3 regions of the Psychrobacillus sp. NPDC096426 genome follow, and region 3 is predicted to be linked to each of the others. Evidence: predicted binding sites of a transcription regulator. Region 3 holds the regulator's gene; each other region holds the start of a gene.

Region 1 (6,427 bases), on a different contig from region 3:
GATTCATGAATGCGGCCATGCGATTTACGAACAAAACGTTGGTGAAGAATTGACAGGCACTCCTTTAGCTAGTGGAGCTTCCATGGGGATTCATGAGTCTCAATCCCTATTTTATGAAAATTTTGTAGGGAGAAATCCGAAGTTTTGGGAGCAAAACTATGAAAAGCTTCAAAGCTATTCACCTGACCAATTCGGAGATGTTACGATGGAAGAATTTTTACGAGCTATCAATGAAGTAAAGCCATCGCTTATCCGAATCGAGGCAGATGAATTGACGTATGCGCTGCATATTATGATTCGCTATGAAATAGAAAAAGGCTTGTTCAATGGTGACTTACAAGTAGAAGAATTACCAGAAATTTGGAATGCAAAATATGAGGAATATCTAGGTGTTCATCCTAAAAATGATGCGGAAGGTATTTTACAAGATGTCCACTGGGCTGGAGCTAGCTTCGGTTATTTCCCATCGTATGCACTCGGATATATGTACGCTTCCCAATTTAAAGCAGCTATGTTAAAAGACATCCCTAATTTTGATGAACTATTTGAAAAAGGCAATCTTTCTCCAATAAAAGATTGGCTTACACAAAATGTACATCAATACGGAGCGTTGAAAAAACCGTTAGAAATATTGAAAGATGCTACAGGAGAAGGGCTTAACGGCAATTACCTTGCAGACTATCTGGAAGAAAAGTATACGAAAATCTATCAACTATAATCGTCTGTCACTTAAGTGGAATAAAGTTCGATTATAAAGTAACAACATAAATTGAAGTCATTAAAAAAATCCTTTGTGTTTTGAAAACACACAAGGATTTTTTTGATGACTTTTTTTCACAAGGTGTGGATCTTTTAAAAACACTCCTAACAAACATTCTAAAATACTTTCTGCTATAAATACAGATCGAGAAGCATCCATGCTATTTATATAGATGATTGAACAGCATTTTAACTGATCAATCATCTTTTTTTTATTTATTATTTTCTTGGAAATTGATGGAGTCTTGATATTTTGTTGTTAAACTCCTTTTATAAAGATGAAAAGGAGTTATTAGATATGAATGATGAGTATATTTTGCAAACTAGACAGATGACTAAAAAATACAGGAAAGTCCACCAATAGCTAATGCGATGAACGCAACGTAAATATGAGCAAGCGCTAGTTTGCCATCTTTTTTATCTACTTTAACTAAATCTTTTGTTCTTTCAGATATAGTTGTCATTTTACTCAACCACCTTTAGCATTGACATCATGGACGAATGTCCAACCCCGCAATATTCGTTACATAATATTAAATATTCTCCTGCTTTATCCACTGTTGTTACGTATTCTGAAACATAACCAGGTTCCAGAATCATATTAATATTTGTTCCCGCTGCCTGAAAACCGTGTACTACATCTTTGGTTGTTGCAATAAACTTAACAGTAGACCCAAGTGGAACTCCAATTTCAGGGGGATTATAATAAAAAGCAGATGCAACAAACACTACTTCATAGTCCCAATCCTTTCCTTCTACTTGATGGACACCCGGATTATTAAATGGTGCAATTTCATCCACGCGTTCAGGATCTACATATACTTTCGCACTTGGTGGATGGGAACCATAATGGAAAGCACTAAAACCAACAATAACTAAAAATAAAACGAGTGAACTAATTCCAAATGTTAACCACGATTTTTCATATTTATGAAAATGCATAATTTCGAATCTCCTCTAAATCAAAATCGATCAATAAATAAATAAAATACCATGAACCATGTAACTAATATAAATGCACCGAGAAAACCGACTGAATAAAGCGTACCTTTTAAATCTGGATCTTTCTCGCGTTTCTTCGACATTTTATACACCTCCAATATTTGTGTTGTATAGTTATATCATAAATACATTTTTTTATAGAAGATGTGATAAAACTCACACTAAAGAACCGATTATGTGAATTAAATGTGAAGAATAATACCATTCTATTAAATCAGATACTTTAACAATATGAACATAGAATATTCTGTTATTTATTTTTTCGACAAAAAAAGGACTTCCTAATAGAAAGTCCTTCTTCGTTAGTTGCTATTCGTCAATGGTTAAAATGATCGTTAAATCGCCAACTTCAGCAATTTGAACAGGTAATTTGAACGCGTGTTGAAATCCGAATAATCTAGTCGTCCCAACTATAACCGTAGGGGGAGTAATATCAATTTCCACTTCATTTGCAGCTACGGACGTACATAAGTTGCCGGCAACCATGTTACCTAATTCTCCAGTAAAAGATTCGAGCATCTCTCCTTCTAAAGGCATTCCGAACATCGTTGCGCCGATCTGGGAAAAGCAATTAGAAGTTGAATCTATTATAATCCTACCTTTAATATCACCAATAATTCCTATTAATACACCCATTTCTTTTTGCTCAAAAGGTTGTTCCATTAGCGAAGGGGACTTTATATCCATTGAAAGAGGGATAACAGATTTTAACGATTGTATAGTTCCATTTAATATAGTTTGTATATGCTTTGAAGCACTCATTTTTTCCCCTCCAAAATCGTATATATAGTTCAATTTTAACATGAAATATAGTAAAAAAGAATAGAATAATGTAGAAAGTAGTGAAATAATGTGTTATTGTGTAAATGAGAATGAATTTCAAATGCATTGGAGAGGACGATTTACATGCTAGCCTTATTCATTGTTTGTACTGTTATTTTATTTACTGGATTAACCGCCTATGTGTTACGTTCCATAGCACCACTACCAAAATAATTTATAAAAATAAGACGAAATTTACCATTGGTAGAAAACTTAAATATAATAAGGTAAACATTTTAACATCGTTCGCATAATCGGAACGGTGTTTTTGAGCGTTTTTTTTAGGAAATGGAGAAGGGGGAAGAAGGAATTATATTTATATTAGTGAATATATACAGTGTACGCTTTCATTATTTAAAGGAGTTGGAGATTATGTGTGGAACTAGTAAGTAGACATATAGAAAGAGATGAAACTTTATCAAAATATCGTGGGTTCTTTTTAGTAAGCAAGTTAATATCGATAAAAATGAAGACCATATCAATAAGAGGGAGGTTTATTAATGGAAAATAGACTAACGTTATTAGATCATGTTCGATCAATAGCTCAACTTGGGCTACAATATGCAAATAATCCGTATGATGTTGAAAGGTATGAGTCGTTACTAATATTGGCTAGTAAAGAATACTCCGAAATTAGCGATATTAAGGAAAGCATCATTGTAGAAAAATTTAAAAATGAGCTTGGGCATGTAACACCGAAGGTTGGGGTAAATGGTGTTATTTTTTCTGAAGATAGAAAGATGCTTTTAGAACGTAGGGCAGATGATGGAACATGGGGGATAATAGGTGGATGGTGTGAAGCAGGTGAAAGTCCACAAGAATCGTTAAAAAGAGAATTTATAGAAGAAACAGGGCTAAATGTTAAAGTAAACGAACTCATTGATATATTTACAAGAAAGCCTGGAGATTTTGGACAACCGCATACTTCTTACCATCCACTGTTTATTTGTGAAATATTAGATGGGACTTTGAAAACATCTTTTGAGAGCTTGGAAATTGGATTTTTTCATTTTAATGAAGTGAAAAATTGGCATGGAGACCATTATGATATGGCCAAAAAGGCATATGCAACTCTGAAGTAGGACGGTTGTAATATTGATGGGGTAATCATTGTGCGTTACGAATGTTAAAGTGAGTACATAAAATTCAAAGACGATGTTGAAGGAGTAATGAGACAATGGACTATAGAGTAATTGATGAATTGAATGAAAACCAATTAGTAGAATTACATAACTTATTTAAAAACGAATGGTGGACACATAAGCGACAACTTTCACAAATTAGGAAGTTGGTAGACAATAGTAGCGTCGTGGTTGGCTTGATAAATGATGAAACCGGAGAATTAATTGGGTTTGCAAGGGTGATTTCAGATACGCTTTATAGAGCTTTTATATTTGATGTTATTACGAAAGAGAATTACAGAAATAATGGTGTAGGTACAATTTTGATGAAAAGTATTCTGGCACATCCTCTTGTAAGGGATGTAGAAAGAGTAGAACTTTACTGTCCAGATAGACTAGTGCCATATTACGAAAAGTTTGGTTTTTCAACAGATGTAAATGGAAGTAATTTAATGAGATATAAGTCATAATCACTTTTAGTCAAAAGTAAAGCGTACATTCAATTGTACGCTCTAGGTATTCTCTAACATTAATCACCTGGATGCAGATTATTTTGCATAAGTTTCTGTACTTTTCCAATCTGCTCCTTAGATGCGAGCTCCGTTTTATACCAGCCCTTTTTGTCCATTATATCAAAAAGCCTATAATGATTGGAGCTCGCATTTTCAAAACATTGCACATAAATTTCTCGTAACTCCTTATGTGTTGTCTCTAACATGGTGTTACTAATGCTCCGACAGCGTCCCTTTTCCAGTTCTAGACAAAGTTGCAACATTTCCCGATCTGTTAAGCCACGATCTGCAATATTATTTGGCATATGAATCATCCTTTTGCTGTTATTAAATGTTATTTGTTCGGTTGAAGTATTGGGAGAGTTTTGCAATTTTTAATTGGTGTCCCTCTGCCATATCCTCAAGTGTTTTTCTTAGTTCCTGGTCCTTACATTGTGTAGCGCACCAGTTCATCGTTTTTGCGATAATCTCTTCTGCACGGATTTCATCCTCTATAAATGCCAATTCCTTCATGGTTAGGACGGTCATCTTATTTCACCTCGCAAACTATATAATGTAAAGTTAGTATTGTTTGAAAAGAGTTATTTTATCCTGATTGTTTTATAGACCGAAGAAGATTCCCAAGATTACTTTTCTTCTGCTCTCGTCATGTTTTTAGCGTAAAAAATCTCATCCATTTCTGTTTTTAATTTCCTTGTAATGATTATTTTTTCTTCCTCCGTTAACTCGTCTTCTTTGTAGCCGAATAAGTAGTTATTTAAATCAAACTTCTTTAGTTTACACTTTGTATGAAAAATATTTTCCTGGTATACATTTACATCAATCATTTTATAATATTCTTGTAAGCTAACAGGAATATAATTTTGAATGGAATTAATGTCATGATCGATAAATAATTTATGACCCGTTACGTCTCTAGTAAAGCCACGTACACGATAATCCATTACCATAACATCTGTCTCAAATGAATGAATCAAATAATTCAACGCTTTCAAAGGAGAAATTTCACCACAAGTAGAAATATCAATATCTGCACGGAAAGTACTAATTCCTTCATCCGGGTGATACTCAGGATACGTATGGACAGTAATATGGCTTTTATCAAGATGACCCAATACTGTTTCGGGTAGCGGTCCAGGTGATTCTCTAAATGAATCCACTGGAGAATCATTAACAGGTCCTTCCGAAACTAAAATAGTTACACTTGCTCCTTGTGGCTCATAATCTTGCTTTGCGATATTTAAAATATTTGCCTCAATAATATCGGATACTTTAGTTAATATTTTCGTCAATCGATCCGCATTATATTGTTCATCGATATAGTCAATATAAGCCTCTCGATCTTCTTTTGTTCTTGTGTAGCAAATATCATACATGTTAAAACTTAAGGACTTGGTAAGGTTATTAAAGCCATGTAACTCAATTCTTTGCTTAGGAGTTAAACTCAAATTGAACTCATCTCTTTCATTTTAATTTCAGGCACAGTTGAACCGTTTATAATAAGTATGCGTTTAAACTAGTTATACATCCCCTGTAGCTTTATCTTTCCACAAACAACTTTTTCTGAAACATATTGCGCTGCTTTTTGAACACGTGCTAGAAAATCTAATCTGTCTATATAAATAGAGTCATTTTTTCGAACATTTTCTGCTATGATTAAATTATATTGTCGAAATATAAAGGAGAAGTTTTTCAAATGGTCAATTTAGCCGAATTACATAACATAAAAGAACAAAATGCATTACTAGCTACGTTATTTCATGAACATCAAGATGAGGAACGATATGCAAAGGCAAAGTTGTTTGCACAGAAATTAGAACAAGGGACATTCACAATAGCTTTTGCTGGGCATTTCTCCGCGGGAAAATCGAGTATGATTAATGCGCTTGTAGAAGAACAGCTCTTACCAACAAGTCCAATTCCTACTTCTGCCAATATCGTAACCGTTCAAAAAACAGCGGAAAACTATGCGCTAGTTCACTTTGTCGATCAAGCACCTGTCAGATTTTCAGGAGAATATGATATTGGTATAGTAAAAAAGTATTCCAAAGATGGCAGTCAAGTTTCTCAAATTGAAATCGGACACGAATCATCAGGATTACCTGCAGGCATTACCGTTATGGATACACCTGGAGTAGATTCTACTGATGATGCGCACCGAGTTTCAACTGAATCAGCGCTCCATTTAGCAGATATCGTGTTCTATGTGAT
Region 2 (6,427 bases), on a different contig from region 3:
ATGGAAATAACGTTTGTTGGAATATAAGCAGAAATATCTCCCGCTTGTGTTTCAACGAACGGTAATGCAGTGATTGAACCTGCACCAAGTGTTTCATTTAGCTTCGCAGCACGCTCTAGTAAACGGCTGTGTAAGTAGAATACATCCCCTGGATATGCTTCACGACCTGGAGGACGACGAAGAAGTAATGAAAGTTCACGGTAAGCAGCTGCTTGTTTAGATAAATCATCATAAACGATTAACACGTGCTTGCCTTCGAACATAAACTCTTCTGCCATTGTTACACCAGCATAAGGTGCTAAGTATAATAATGGAGCCGGTTGTGATGCAGATGCAGTCACAACGATTGTGTAGTCTAAAGCACCTTTTTTTCGAAGTGTTTCTACTACGTTACGTACAGTCGATTCTTTTTGACCGATTGCAACGTAAACACAGATCATGTCTTGGTCTGCTTGGTTAAGAATTGTATCGATTGCTACAGTCGTTTTACCTGTTTGACGGTCACCAATGATTAACTCACGTTGACCACGTCCGATTGGAACAAGTGCATCAATCGCTTTAATACCTGTTTGAAGTGGTTCATGTACAGATTTACGTGCCATAACCCCTTGTGCAGGACTTTCGATTGGACGAGATTTTGTTGTTGCGATAGGACCTAGTCCGTCAACTGGTTGGCCAAGTGGATTAACAACACGACCAATCAATTCTTTCCCAACAGGAACTTCCATAATACGGCCAGTTCGACGTACTTCATCGCCTTCTTTAATGTCAGTGTATGGTCCAAGGATAACGATACCAACGTTGTTCGCTTCCAAGTTTTGTGCCATACCTAGTACACCAGTTGAGAATTCTAAAAGTTCTCCAGCCATGACGTTGTCGAGGCCATGAGCAAGGGCAATACCGTCACCAATTTTGATAACTGTACCAACATCGCTAACTTTCATCTCAGATTCATAGTTCTCAATCTGCTGTTTAATCAAGACACTGATTTCTTCAGCTTTGATGCTCATGTATGTCACCTCTCAAAATTCATAATATTAACCGATCAAATTACGTTTTAAACGATCTAGCTTCATGCTAAGACTGCTGTCGTAAATGCGGTTTCCGATTTGAACACGCATTCCACCAATGATTGATGGATCTACTATGTTTTGAATACGTAAAGAATGTTTTCCGACATTTTTCGCGAATGCAGATGAAACGTTTGCACGCTCTTCTTCTGTTAACTCACGAGTTGTATATACTTTCGCGTCAGCAATACCTTGTGCTTCGTTCGAAAGTGCCATAAATTCAGTAATAATGCTAGATACTTCGCCTAATCTTTTCTTATCAATCAACACTAAAAGCGTTTGAATGACGATCGGATTAGCATCACTGAAAATTTCACGAATTAACGACTTTTTCTTATCTAGAGATAGCTTCGGGGAAGTGAATAAAGTCTTCACTTCTTGGTTGCCGTTCCAAACAAGTTTCAGTTCACGTAAATCATTTTCTACTGATGGAAGTTCGTTTTTTTGTTGTGCTAGTTCGAATAAAGCGATTGCGTATCGTTTTGCTGCAGTTGAATTACTCAATTAACTTCGCCTGCCTTCGCAATCGTTGCCTCGATTAGCGCACGATTATCTTCTTCCGAAACTTCTTTTTCAAGAACTTTCGACGCTGCAAGTACAGAAAGTGAAACTACTTCTTGTCGTACCGCTGCAATCGCTCTTTCTTTTTCTGTATCGATTTCACGGATAGCAGATTCTTTTAAACGCGCAGCTTCAGAACGAGCAGTCGTAATAATTTCTTCACGAGATGCTTCTCCTTGCTTCTTCGCATTTTCGACAATCGCTAATGCTTCCGTACGTGCTTCTTTAAGTAAGTCACGTTGTTCTTCGAGTAAACGCTGTGATTCCCCGCGGCTATTTTCAGCTGCTTCGATCTCACTTGCGATCAACTCTTCACGTTGAGTCATAATCCCCATAAGTGGACCCCATGCTACTTTCTTCAAAAGAGCCATAAGTAATAAGAAGAAGAATAGTGTAGCGATGATATCCCAAATGTTTAACCCGGCGCCACTAGCACCAAGGATAAGGTAATCAAAAGACACGATTGTTTCACTCCTTTCAAACGCTATTAAGAGATCTTACTTTTATAATGTAAACATTTCATCATTGTTTTCTAAATTCATAAAGAGAATGGCGGATAAGTTTCCGCCATTATATATAGACTTGTCTATGTTTATTATTTGTTTAATACGATGAACGCGATAACTGCAGCGATGATTGGAATCGCCTCAACTAATGCTACCCCGATGAACATAACTGTTTGTAAAGCTCCACGTGCTTCTGGTTGACGAGCGATACCTTCTACTGTTTTTGAAACGATTAAACCATTACCAATACCTGCACCAAGTGCACCTAAACCGATTGCTATAGCTGCTGCTAAAAGACCAACTGAACCTACCATTGTTTAATTTCCTCCTTGGAATGTTGTTTTGTTTTTATTTATTTCTGCTTAAAATTAAAGCAGTTATATTAATGGTCTGTCGACACTTTGTGCGACATATAAACCATCGTTAACATTACGAAAATGAACGCTTGGATTCCACCTATAAATAAGGAGAAACCTTGCCATGCCATTGCTGGAATAATTGCTCCAACAAAGCCGAAAATGCCAGATGTTGCTAATCCTGCAAGTAGTCCGAGTAGAACTTCCCCTGCGTAGATGTTACCGTAAAGACGAAGACCGAGTGTCAACGTATTTGCGAATTCTTCAATAATTTTTAAAGGTAATAGGAATGGAAGCGGCTTCAAGAAGTCTTTTCCATATTCTTTTGAACCTTTCATTTTAATACCGTAATAGTGCGTTAATAAAAGAATCATTACTGCTAATGTCATTGTTACTGTTGGATCTGCTGTTGGGGATTTCCACCAAAGCACCCCATCATACGAAATGGAAAACGGAAGTCCTAATACGTTCGCTACAGCGATAAACATGATTAATGTAATTCCAAGAATATGGAATCGTCCACCAGTTTGCCAGTCGAAGTTACTTTTAATGATGCCTTTCACGAAGTCCATTATCCACTCCATGAAGTTTTGCATACCAGTTGGCTTCAGTTTCAAGTTTCTTGTCGCAATGTATGCGATCAAAAATACGATGAGTGTAGTAACTGCAAGCATTAATATGTTGGACCAGTTACCATGCATCCCTAGAAACACAAATTCTGGATTTTTATGTTCCACGATTCATTCACCTCTCTTTCACATACTCATTACTGATTTCTTGCATGAAACATAATACGTTCTACAACAAGCAGAACATAGGGAATCATTAAACCGATAACCGTGCTAATAAGATGAATATACTCTGGAAGGGCAAGGGCAATTGCAACTGCTGCAATACCTGATCCAAAGCGGAAGGCTGTACCTAAACCTGCTCGTCCTTTTTCACCTGATAACACACGATCAAATTTCTCCATTCTACGAGTTAGAATCCAGAAATTATACAGACCAAATAACGAACCTAGTGCTAAGCCTGCAAAAATTGTCGAATATTGGGTGAATCCCCAACCTAGCGCACATACTGCGAGCAAAAAAAATATGTATCTCTTTTGCTTCGTAAAAATACGTTGCATTTCTAGCATTGTTCTTTAGTCTCCTGAATCATATTTTCGAATGGTAGTAATAAGCGCCGTTACACAAGTCAAAAGACCTAGTAGTAAGCATATTACTAAAAAAACTGGAGTGGTTCCATATGTTTTATCTATCCACATTCCTGTGAATATTCCTATTAATATAGAACCTACAAGCTGTGAGAGAATCGCCGAATATAATGCTATCCCTTGTAACGGACGTCTTGTCTGACGCATAAAAAAATCCCCATGTTTTCCTTATTAAGTAAAAACTGTGAATCTAGTAGAAAGTTGTTACGACAAGTGTTTCGAGCATGAAACCCCTATCATTATATCCTTTGTAAGCATACAATAGGGGAAATTTTATGTCAATTGGTATCAGTGAAAAACTTCACAAATACTTCTTATTTGACATAGTATCGACAAATTTAAAAAATTGTGAAAAATGCTTGCTTGTCAACGGATGTTTTTTATGCACAAGCAAGCATTTTCAAGGCAGGATTTACTTTGTTCCGAATAAACGGTCACCAGCGTCTCCTAAACCTGGTACGATATAACCATGATCATTTAACTTTTCATCAAGCGCAGCTATATATATATCTACATCTGGATGGGCTTTTTGTAATGCTTCTACACCTTCTGGAGCTGCGATTAAACACATAAACTTAATGCTTGTTGCTCCGCGTGTTTTAAGTGAATTTACTGCTTCGATTGCAGAACCACCTGTTGCAAGCATAGGATCTACTAAAATGAAATCACGTTCTGCAACATCTGCTGGAAGCTTCACGTAATATTCTACAGGTTGTAATGTTTTTGGATCTCTGTATAGTCCAACATGTCCAACTTTTGCAGCCGGGATTAATTTTAAAATACCATCAACCATCCCGATACCAGCACGTAAAATTGGAACGATTCCAATTTTCTTACCAGCTAACACTTTAGATTTAGTTGTTTGTACTGGTGTTTTTACTTCTGTTTCTTCTAATGGCAGATCACGTGTAATTTCAAAAGCCATTAGAGTAGCCACTTCATCCACAAGTTCGCGGAATTCTTTTGTTCCCGTCTCAATATTGCGGATATATGTGAGTTTGTGTTGAATAAGTGGGTGGTCAAATACGAAAACTTTCGGCATATTTTTGTCTCCTTCGTGGTTTTATTTCAAATTCTATTAATTATAACAAAAAACGCAGGAAACATACTACTAATACCATGTCTTAATATTGCGTCTATTCATTGTGGTGTCATTGGTTTGTAAAAATTAATTGTTGATTGGTCTATATTGTAGAAATAGCACAGTGTAAGTGTTCTTTAACTACTCACAAATGATAGTTTGCGCTTTATAGGAATAATGCATTAAGGAAGTTACGACCAGGATTTCCGCTGCAGGGCGGACGCTTTCCGCCGCCCTTCCGCTCCAATCCACGAAAATTGCTAGATAGTCAGAGTCACTGTTTTTAAATTCAATCTTATGTAGTATTTTCTTGAAAATAAAATCCAATAAATAGGTAATATCAATCAATCAGTTATTTAAAACAATCAGTTCTATTTGGAAAGCGACTAAATTAGCAAGAAAGCTACCAATTCTTAAAACAACAAGTTTACTTTGAGTGAGACAACGATGAATACAAGATGTTATTCCAATAAATAGTTGAATTAAACGAACTTTATTCTAGTAAATATCCGTTTATTTTGAGGCAGCATATTCTAATTAGGTTTAATGAATATTGCGTAGTGGACTTGATAAATTTAAATCTCTGATTAATGTAGATGCCAAATTAGCAAGAATTTCCCATTGATTGAAGCGGAAGGCGGCGACTCCGGCGGGATCAAGTGAGAAAGATGAGACTTCACAACGTACGCGAAGCGGCGGTGAAGGCTCATCGCTCACCCCGCGGAAAGCGTCCGCCTGCAGCGAAAATCATAGCTGTACCTATTAGAGCTTTTATGACGCATTACCTTATGTTGTTGACAGAAAGTTATCTGCAAACCATATATTTTATAGTTTCCTAAAATATGAAAACAAGCTACCTTCTTTTTTCAACAGGTAGCTTGTCTTTATATTACTCTATTAATTATATAATGGGAATTTTTCTGTTAAAGCTGCAACACGTTCTTTTGCTTCTTGAATCACTTCTGCGTCTTCGTGGTTTTTCAATAGTTTTGCAATGATGGATGCAATTTCTTTCATTTCCTCTTCTTTAAATCCACGAGTTGTTACAGCAGGTGTTCCTAAACGGACGCCAGAAGTAATAAATGGACTTTGTGTTTCATATGGGATTGTATTTTTGTTTACTGTAATTCCTACTTCATCTAATACATGCTCAGCAACTTTACCTGTAAGATCAATTGCAGAAACATCTACTAGCATTACATGATTATCTGTACCACCTGATACGATACGCAGACCTTCTGCTACTAAACTATCTGCTAAAGTCTTAGCATTAGCGATTACTTGCGCTTGGTATTCTTTAAATTCTGGTTGTTGCGCTTCACCAAATGCAACTGCTTTTGCCGCGATAACATGCATTAATGGACCACCTTGAATTCCAGGGAAAATTGTTTTATCAATTTTCTTCGCGAATTCTTCTGTTGTTAAGATCAACCCTCCACGTGGTCCACGCAATGTTTTATGCGTTGTGGACGTAACGAAATGAGCATGTGGAACTGGGTTTGGATGAAGACCTGCCGCTACTAACCCCGCGATATGCGCCATATCTACAAATAGGTACGCTCCGATTTCATCCGCAATTTCACGGAATTTAGCAAAGTCGATTGTACGTGAGTACGCACTTGCACCAGCAACGATCA
Region 3 (6,427 bases):
AGTCATATAACGAATGTAGCAGTTTCGGAGCGTATGCGTGGCTTAAAAATTGGGGAAGGCTTAATGCGCGAAGCAATTCGTGTAGTGCTAGAACAAGATGTTGTACTAATGACGCTAGAAGTACGAGTGACAAATGAGATCGCCAAAAACTTGTATTATAAACTAGGTTTTCAAGACGGTGGCATACGAAAAAATTATTATACAGATACACAAGAGGATGCTCTTGTCATGTGGGTGGAGTTCAAATGATAAAAGATCAATATATATTAGGAATAGAAACGAGCTGTGATGAAACGGCGGCTTCCATCGTAAAAAATGGCCATGAAATCATTTCAAACGTTGTCGCTTCTCAAATCGAAAGCCATAAACGTTTTGGTGGAGTTGTGCCTGAAATTGCGTCAAGACATCATGTCGAGCAAATTACGATCGTCATCGAAGAAGCGTTGAAGCAGGCGGATATGACACCAGCAGATCTAGATGCAGTTGCAGTTACAGAAGGTCCGGGACTAGTAGGTGCGCTATTAATCGGTATAAATGCAGCAAAAGCATTTGCATTTGCGAACAGCCTTCCACTAGTCGGCGTTCATCATATTGCTGGTCATATTTATGCGAATGCACTTGTGCAACCAATGGAGTTCCCGCTTTTAGCACTAGTCGTGTCGGGAGGTCATACAGAATTAGTATTAATGAAAGAAGACGGTCAGTTCGAACTAATCGGAGAAACAAGAGATGATGCAGCCGGTGAAGCATACGATAAAGTGGCCAGAGTATTAAATTTACCTTATCCGGGAGGACCACATATTGACCGACTTGCTAATGAGAGCGACGGTGCGGTACCTTTCCCAAGGGCGTGGTTGGAAGAAGGATCTTACGACTTTAGCTTTAGTGGCTTAAAATCTGCCGTGATCAACTATCAACATAATGCGGAGCAACGCGGTGAAGCCATCAATGCTAACCATTTAGCAGCAGGTTTCCAACAAAGTGTCATCGAAGTATTAACGACAAAAACACTACGCGCGGCACGAGAATTTAAAGTAAAACAAGTGATTGCAGCAGGCGGAGTTGCTGCCAATAGAGGACTTCGTCAATCGCTTGAAGTAACATTCGAAAAAGAAAACATTCCATTTTACGTGCCTCCGATTTCCTTGTGTACAGATAATGCAGCAATGATTGCTGCTGCAGGAAATTCTAAGTTTTCTGCAGGAAAAACAAGTGATATGTCGATGAATGGTCGACCAGGAATGGAATTAACTAGTTGGAACTAAACGAAATCCTCTTTTCTTCGACAAGAAAAGGGGATTTTTTAACAGGTATATTTGGAATTGTCAATAGGGAACGTTCGTACTTATGCACAGTTTGTGGATAAGATGTGCATAAGTTTTGTATTTTCTATATATTGTGTCTCATTTACACACAACTATGTGGAAAAGTAATCTTGGAATCTGTGGACAATGTGCATAAGTCTGTTGATATGTTGGTGCTACTAGTTTTTTCTTGTGAATAAAATTGTGGAAAATGAAATCGTGAAAAAAAGTACTTGACCAACATATATAGACAAGAATCGACAAATGAACTTGCAATAAATGGCTGAACGAGACAAACAAGGACGCAACACGAAAAACCTCCAGACGAGCAACTATTTGAAGGTGTTGTACAGGTTAATATAGGATTGTCCAACTTCTGCGCTAGATTGTCCAACTTTATTGAGAGATTGTCCAACTTCCACGCTAGATTGTCCAACTATTAGAAGAGATTGTCCAGTTTTTACATAAGATTGTCCAAGTTCTCTCTAAGAATGAAATTCTCGTCTATACCTTCTTCTGTAGTCTTAATGTAAAAAAGAGATTCCCCTATAGGAATCCCTTTACTTTGAAGCTGTTTCTTCTAATTGCTCTTGTAATTCCAGCCACTCATTCGACAGGTCGTCTTGTTTTGCTTTCCATTTATCTAGCTCCACTTGCAATTGTTGCACTGCTTCATGGTCTTGGAATATTGTTGGGTCGCAAAGTTTTTCTTCGATAGAAGCAATCTCGGAATCGACTGTTGGAATTTGTGCCTCTAGTTCGTCGAGTTGACGACGTAATTGACGTTCTTTCTTTTTCGCTTCTTTATCGATTGTAGAAGTATTTGTTTTCACAACAATCGTTTTCTCTACAACAGCATTTTCCCCTGCAAGCTCTTCTAGTTCTTCTTTCTTTTCCAAGTAGTAGTCATAATCACCTAAGAAAAGGGTCGCTTGATCGCTAGATAACTCAATCACTTTTGTTGCAATACGGTTAATAAAGTACCGGTCATGTGATACGAAAATGATCGTTCCTGGGAAGTCGAGTAACGCATTTTCAAGTACTTCTTTACTATCTAAATCTAAATGGTTTGTCGGCTCATCGAGTACAAGTGTATTTGCTTTTAGGAGCATTAATTTGGCTAGGGCAAGTCTTGCTTTCTCTCCGCCTGATAAGGTAGCAATTGTTTTTTGTACATCGTCGCCGCTAAATAGGAAGCGTCCTAAAACAGTTCGGACATCTCTTTCATTCATCAGTGGCCATTCATCCCATAGTTCTTGCAATGCGGTTTTATTGCCAGTAAGAGTAGCTTGTTCCTGATCGTAGTAACCAAATTGGACATTAGTTCCATACTGAATTTTTCCAGCGTTACTATCCAGTTGCTTCATCAGTGTTTTTAGTAGCGTGGATTTTCCGACGCCATTTGGACCGACAAGTGCAATACGATCTTGCTTATAAACAGAAAAAGAGATATTCGAGGAGACGGTTTTGTTTGGATACCCAACGGCAACTTCCTCCAGTCGTAATACGTCATTTCCGCTTGGACGATCGATGGTAAAACCGAACGTCGCTGATTTTTCGTCGCCATCTGGAGCATCCATCCAATCCGTTTTTTCAAGGACTTTTCGTCTCGATTGCGCCATTTTTGTCGTCGAAGCACGTGCTAGATTTTTGCTTACAAAGTCTTCTAATTTTGCTTTTTCTTCTTGTTGTTTTTCGTATTTCTTTTTGTCGAGCTCATAGTTTTTCGCTTTTTCATCTAAATAAGCACTATAATTTCCAACATATCTAGTTACATTATGGCGAGAAACTTCATATACAAAGTTCACGACTTGATCTAAAAAATATCGGTCATGGGAAACGATTAAAACGGCACCGTTATAGTTTTTTAAATAATTTTCTAAAAAGCTAAGTGTTTGGATGTCCAAATGGTTTGTTGGCTCATCAAGGATAAGTAAATCAGGCTTGCTGAGTAACATTTTCGCTAATGCCAGTCTCGTTTTTTGCCCTCCGGATAATGCTTGTACGGGCTTATCATAATCTTCTGGGAAAAACTGCATACCATGTAAGATGGAGCGGATATCCGATTCGAATCGATAACCTCCAGCTTCATTGAATGCAAGTTGTAATTCATCATAAGTTGCAGTTACACGTGCATAAGCTTCTGCGTCTTCATATATAGAAGGATCAGCCATTTGTGCTTCTAATGAACGTAGCTCTTTTTCGGAGTCGATTAAATCGCTAAAAATAGATATCATTTCATCCCATATGGATAGCTTCGATTCAAGTCCAGCATGTTGCTCTAAATAGCCTAGGCGAACTGTTTTTGGCATGATGATATCGCCAGAATCATATGACATTTCACCAGCAATTATTTTAAGTAAAGTAGACTTTCCAGCACCGTTTCGTCCGACGAGCGCAACACGATCTCGGTCTTGTACTTCTAACTTTACGTTCGTTAATATATCTTCTCCGTTAAAGGATTTTGTTACTTGATTGACTTGTAAAACAATCATGATAATTGGCACCTCAATTCTCTCCTTAGTGTAATAGATAGGGCCGAACGTTGCAACGCCCTAGCTTTACAAGTAAGGAAATGTCTAGTAATATAATAACGATTTGTACCAATGAAATAGGAGGGTTTTTCATGAAACCTGAACTTCCAAGAATTCCTCAAGCAACAACGAAAAGACTTCCGTTATATTATAGATTTATACAAAGTTTTCATAATGCAGGACATAAACGAGTTTCTTCCCAAGAACTAAGCGAAGCAATGAAAATAGATTCCGCAACGATTAGAAGAGATTTCTCTCATTTTGGAGCACTCGGTAAAAAAGGATACGGCTACGATGTTCCAACGCTTCTAGAATTTTTTCGAAAAACGCTCGACCAAGACGAAGCAGCACATGTAGCATTAATAGGTGTAGGTAGCTTAGGAACCGCATTTCTCAAATACAATTTCCAGAAAAATCATAATACTAAAATTGTAGTGGCCTTTGACACGAAAGCCCCAGTAGAAGGAATGATGAAAAGTGATATTCCGGTCTTTCATCCAAGTGTGATGGAAACGAAACTTGCGGAGTACGGGATTGAGTTAGTAATCGTTACAGTTCCAAGTCGCTCTGCACAAGAAGTTGCCGACCGATTAGTGAAAACCGATATTAAAGGCATTTTAAACTTTACGCCGGTGAGGCTATCAGTACCAGATACGATTCGAGTACATACGATTGATTTGTCTGTCGAGGTGCAAACGCTGATTTACTTGATACGAAATGAGCATACTGAAGAATGAACAAAGCCTTCCAATTGATGGAAGGCTTTTCTCTATTGCATTTGTGAATAGGCTTCGAAAAATTTTTTGATAGCATCGCCGTAAAACTGAGCGAGCACAACAAATCCATTCAAGAGCATGTGAGAAATGATCGATGCCATAATACGTTTTGTCTTGTAATAGATAAACGCGAATATAAACCCAGACACGGCATATAGTAGGATGTGCACGAACTCGAAGTGTATCACTGCAAAAGCAATTGCACTCACAAGCGCCGCTACAAAAAAGTTTGTTTTGGGCAATAATGAACCGAAAATGATGCGGCGGAAAATAATCTCTTCTAATATAGGTGCAAAAATAACGATAGAAAAAATGGCAAAAGGAACACTACGCGCAATTTCTATAAATTGCTCCGTATTTGCAGAGCCTGGTTCAATTCCAAACATTAGTTCCAGATTTGCCGCAACAATTTGACCGAAAAAAACTAGGAAAAAACCAATTATTCCCCAACCGATTACTTTACCAAGAGAAGCTTGCTGTCCTTTTAAAGGCCTTAAGAACGTATTATTTTTGCGAATAACGTGTAGTGTAAAGAAGGTGGCAATTCCCATGCTGATGAATATCCACCAACCGTAAGTGGTGAGCACTGGATCTTTCACATCCGTTGTTTGGATTAATTTATAAAGGAGGGGTACAAAAGCTGCTCCTGAAAGTTGCATCACACAGTAGATGATTAAAATGTATAATCCGGTTTTTTGCTGTTTCATTTGAAATGATTCCTCTCTATATTAACAATCTTCTTTTATTGTAAAGGAAAAGAGAGATAAAAGAAAAAGTTAGCCTTCTTACTTGCAAAATGTTCTGTTATTAATTATTATTATAAGTGTGTTAGCACTCAAAGAGTAAGAGTGCTAATAATATAAAATTCGACAAATTTAGGGAGGTTGTTTCACTTGTTAAGACCATTAGGTGATCGTATCGTAATCGAATTAATCGAAGTAGAAGAAAAAACAGCATTCGGCATCGTTCTTCCAGACTCTGCTAAAGAGAAACCACAGGAAGGGAAAGTTGTTGCTGTAAGTTCTGGACGAGTACTTGATAACGGCACTCGTGTAGAATTGGACGTAAAAGAAGGAGACCGCATTATCTTCTCTAAATATGCAGGTACAGAAGTAAAATACGAAGGCACTGAATATTTAATATTACGCGAAAGCGATGTTCTAGCAGTAATTGGCTAAATAGAAAAGCGCAAGCGCCTATGTTAGAGGAATACAGTCTAAGTTCGCGACATCGTGTCGCAACGACTGCATGACCTGCATCCTGCAGGCCTCCGACAGGAAAGGCGCTGGAGCTGGATCAATACTGAGTAAAAAAGTTTATATTTTCTTATCTAAAAAAATTCCAGACAAAACTTAGGAGGTAACTAAATCATGGCAAAAGAAATTAAGTTCAGTGAAGACGCTCGTAGTGCAATGCTACGTGGGGTGGATAAACTTGCAGACGCTGTAAAAGTAACGCTTGGACCAAAAGGACGTAACGTCGTTCTAGAGAAAAAATTCGGTTCACCACTTATTACAAATGACGGTGTAACAATTGCGAAAGATATCGAGCTTGATGATGCATTTGAAAACATGGGTGCAAAATTAGTTGCAGAAGTTGCATCGAAAACAAATGATATCGCTGGTGACGGTACTACAACAGCTACTGTTTTAGCACAATCAATGATTCGTGAAGGATTGAAAAACGTAACAGCTGGAGCAAACCCAGTTGGAATTCGTAAAGGAATTGACCTTGCAGTTGCAGCAGCAATTACAGAGTTAAAAACAATTTCTAAACCAATCGAAGGCAAAGAGTCTATCGCACAAGTTGCTGC

What was found. The regulator Rex, encoded in region 3, represses fermentation and respiration genes when NADH is low (regulators of the CRP and FNR family bind a similar motif). The targets are predictions, from matches to a motif close to TTGTGAAATATTTCACAA.
Region 1: the regulator Rex is predicted to act here: its motif matches at 1,906-1,923, upstream of ACIQYS_RS21715 (cytochrome c oxidase subunit 2A).
Region 2: the regulator Rex is predicted to act here: its motif matches at 3,999-4,016, upstream of ACIQYS_RS13120 (AtpZ/AtpI family protein).

Annotation. Positions count from the first base shown of each region.
Region 1 is NZ_JBIWEX010000042.1:14,714-21,140, forward strand. Features, by position in the region: gene ACIQYS_RS21700 (carboxypeptidase M32) at 1-718, shown strand, start outside; gene ACIQYS_RS21705 (hypothetical protein) at 1,095-1,223, opposite strand; gene ACIQYS_RS21710 (cupredoxin domain-containing protein) at 1,225-1,701, opposite strand; gene ACIQYS_RS21715 (cytochrome c oxidase subunit 2A) at 1,722-1,844, opposite strand; gene ACIQYS_RS21720 (chemotaxis protein CheX) at 2,071-2,523, opposite strand; gene ACIQYS_RS21725 (NUDIX hydrolase N-terminal domain-containing protein) at 3,084-3,665, shown strand; gene ACIQYS_RS21730 (GNAT family N-acetyltransferase) at 3,761-4,174, shown strand; gene ACIQYS_RS21735 (spore coat protein) at 4,234-4,521, opposite strand; gene ACIQYS_RS21740 (hypothetical protein) at 4,544-4,744, opposite strand; gene speD (adenosylmethionine decarboxylase) at 4,843-5,664, opposite strand; gene ACIQYS_RS21750 (dynamin family protein) at 5,913-6,427, shown strand, end outside.
Region 2 is NZ_JBIWEX010000014.1:79,620-86,046, forward strand. Features, by position in the region: gene atpA (F0F1 ATP synthase subunit alpha) at 1-1,010, opposite strand, end outside; gene ACIQYS_RS13095 (F0F1 ATP synthase subunit delta) at 1,038-1,574, opposite strand; gene atpF (F0F1 ATP synthase subunit B) at 1,571-2,092, opposite strand; gene atpE (F0F1 ATP synthase subunit C) at 2,227-2,451, opposite strand; gene atpB (F0F1 ATP synthase subunit A) at 2,520-3,230, opposite strand; gene ACIQYS_RS13115 (ATP synthase subunit I) at 3,260-3,631, opposite strand; gene ACIQYS_RS13120 (AtpZ/AtpI family protein) at 3,638-3,856, opposite strand; gene upp (uracil phosphoribosyltransferase) at 4,122-4,751, opposite strand; gene glyA (serine hydroxymethyltransferase) at 5,688-6,427, opposite strand, start outside.
Region 3 is NZ_JBIWEX010000010.1:82,423-88,849, forward strand. Features, by position in the region: gene rimI (ribosomal protein S18-alanine N-acetyltransferase) at 1-249, shown strand, start outside; gene tsaD (tRNA (adenosine(37)-N6)-threonylcarbamoyltransferase complex transferase subunit TsaD) at 246-1,265, shown strand; gene ACIQYS_RS10575 (ABC-F family ATP-binding cassette domain-containing protein) at 1,865-3,799, opposite strand; gene ACIQYS_RS10580 (redox-sensing transcriptional repressor Rex) at 3,931-4,575, shown strand; gene ACIQYS_RS10585 (CPBP family intramembrane glutamic endopeptidase) at 4,608-5,321, opposite strand; gene groES (co-chaperone GroES) at 5,508-5,792, shown strand; gene groL (chaperonin GroEL) at 5,985-6,427, shown strand, end outside.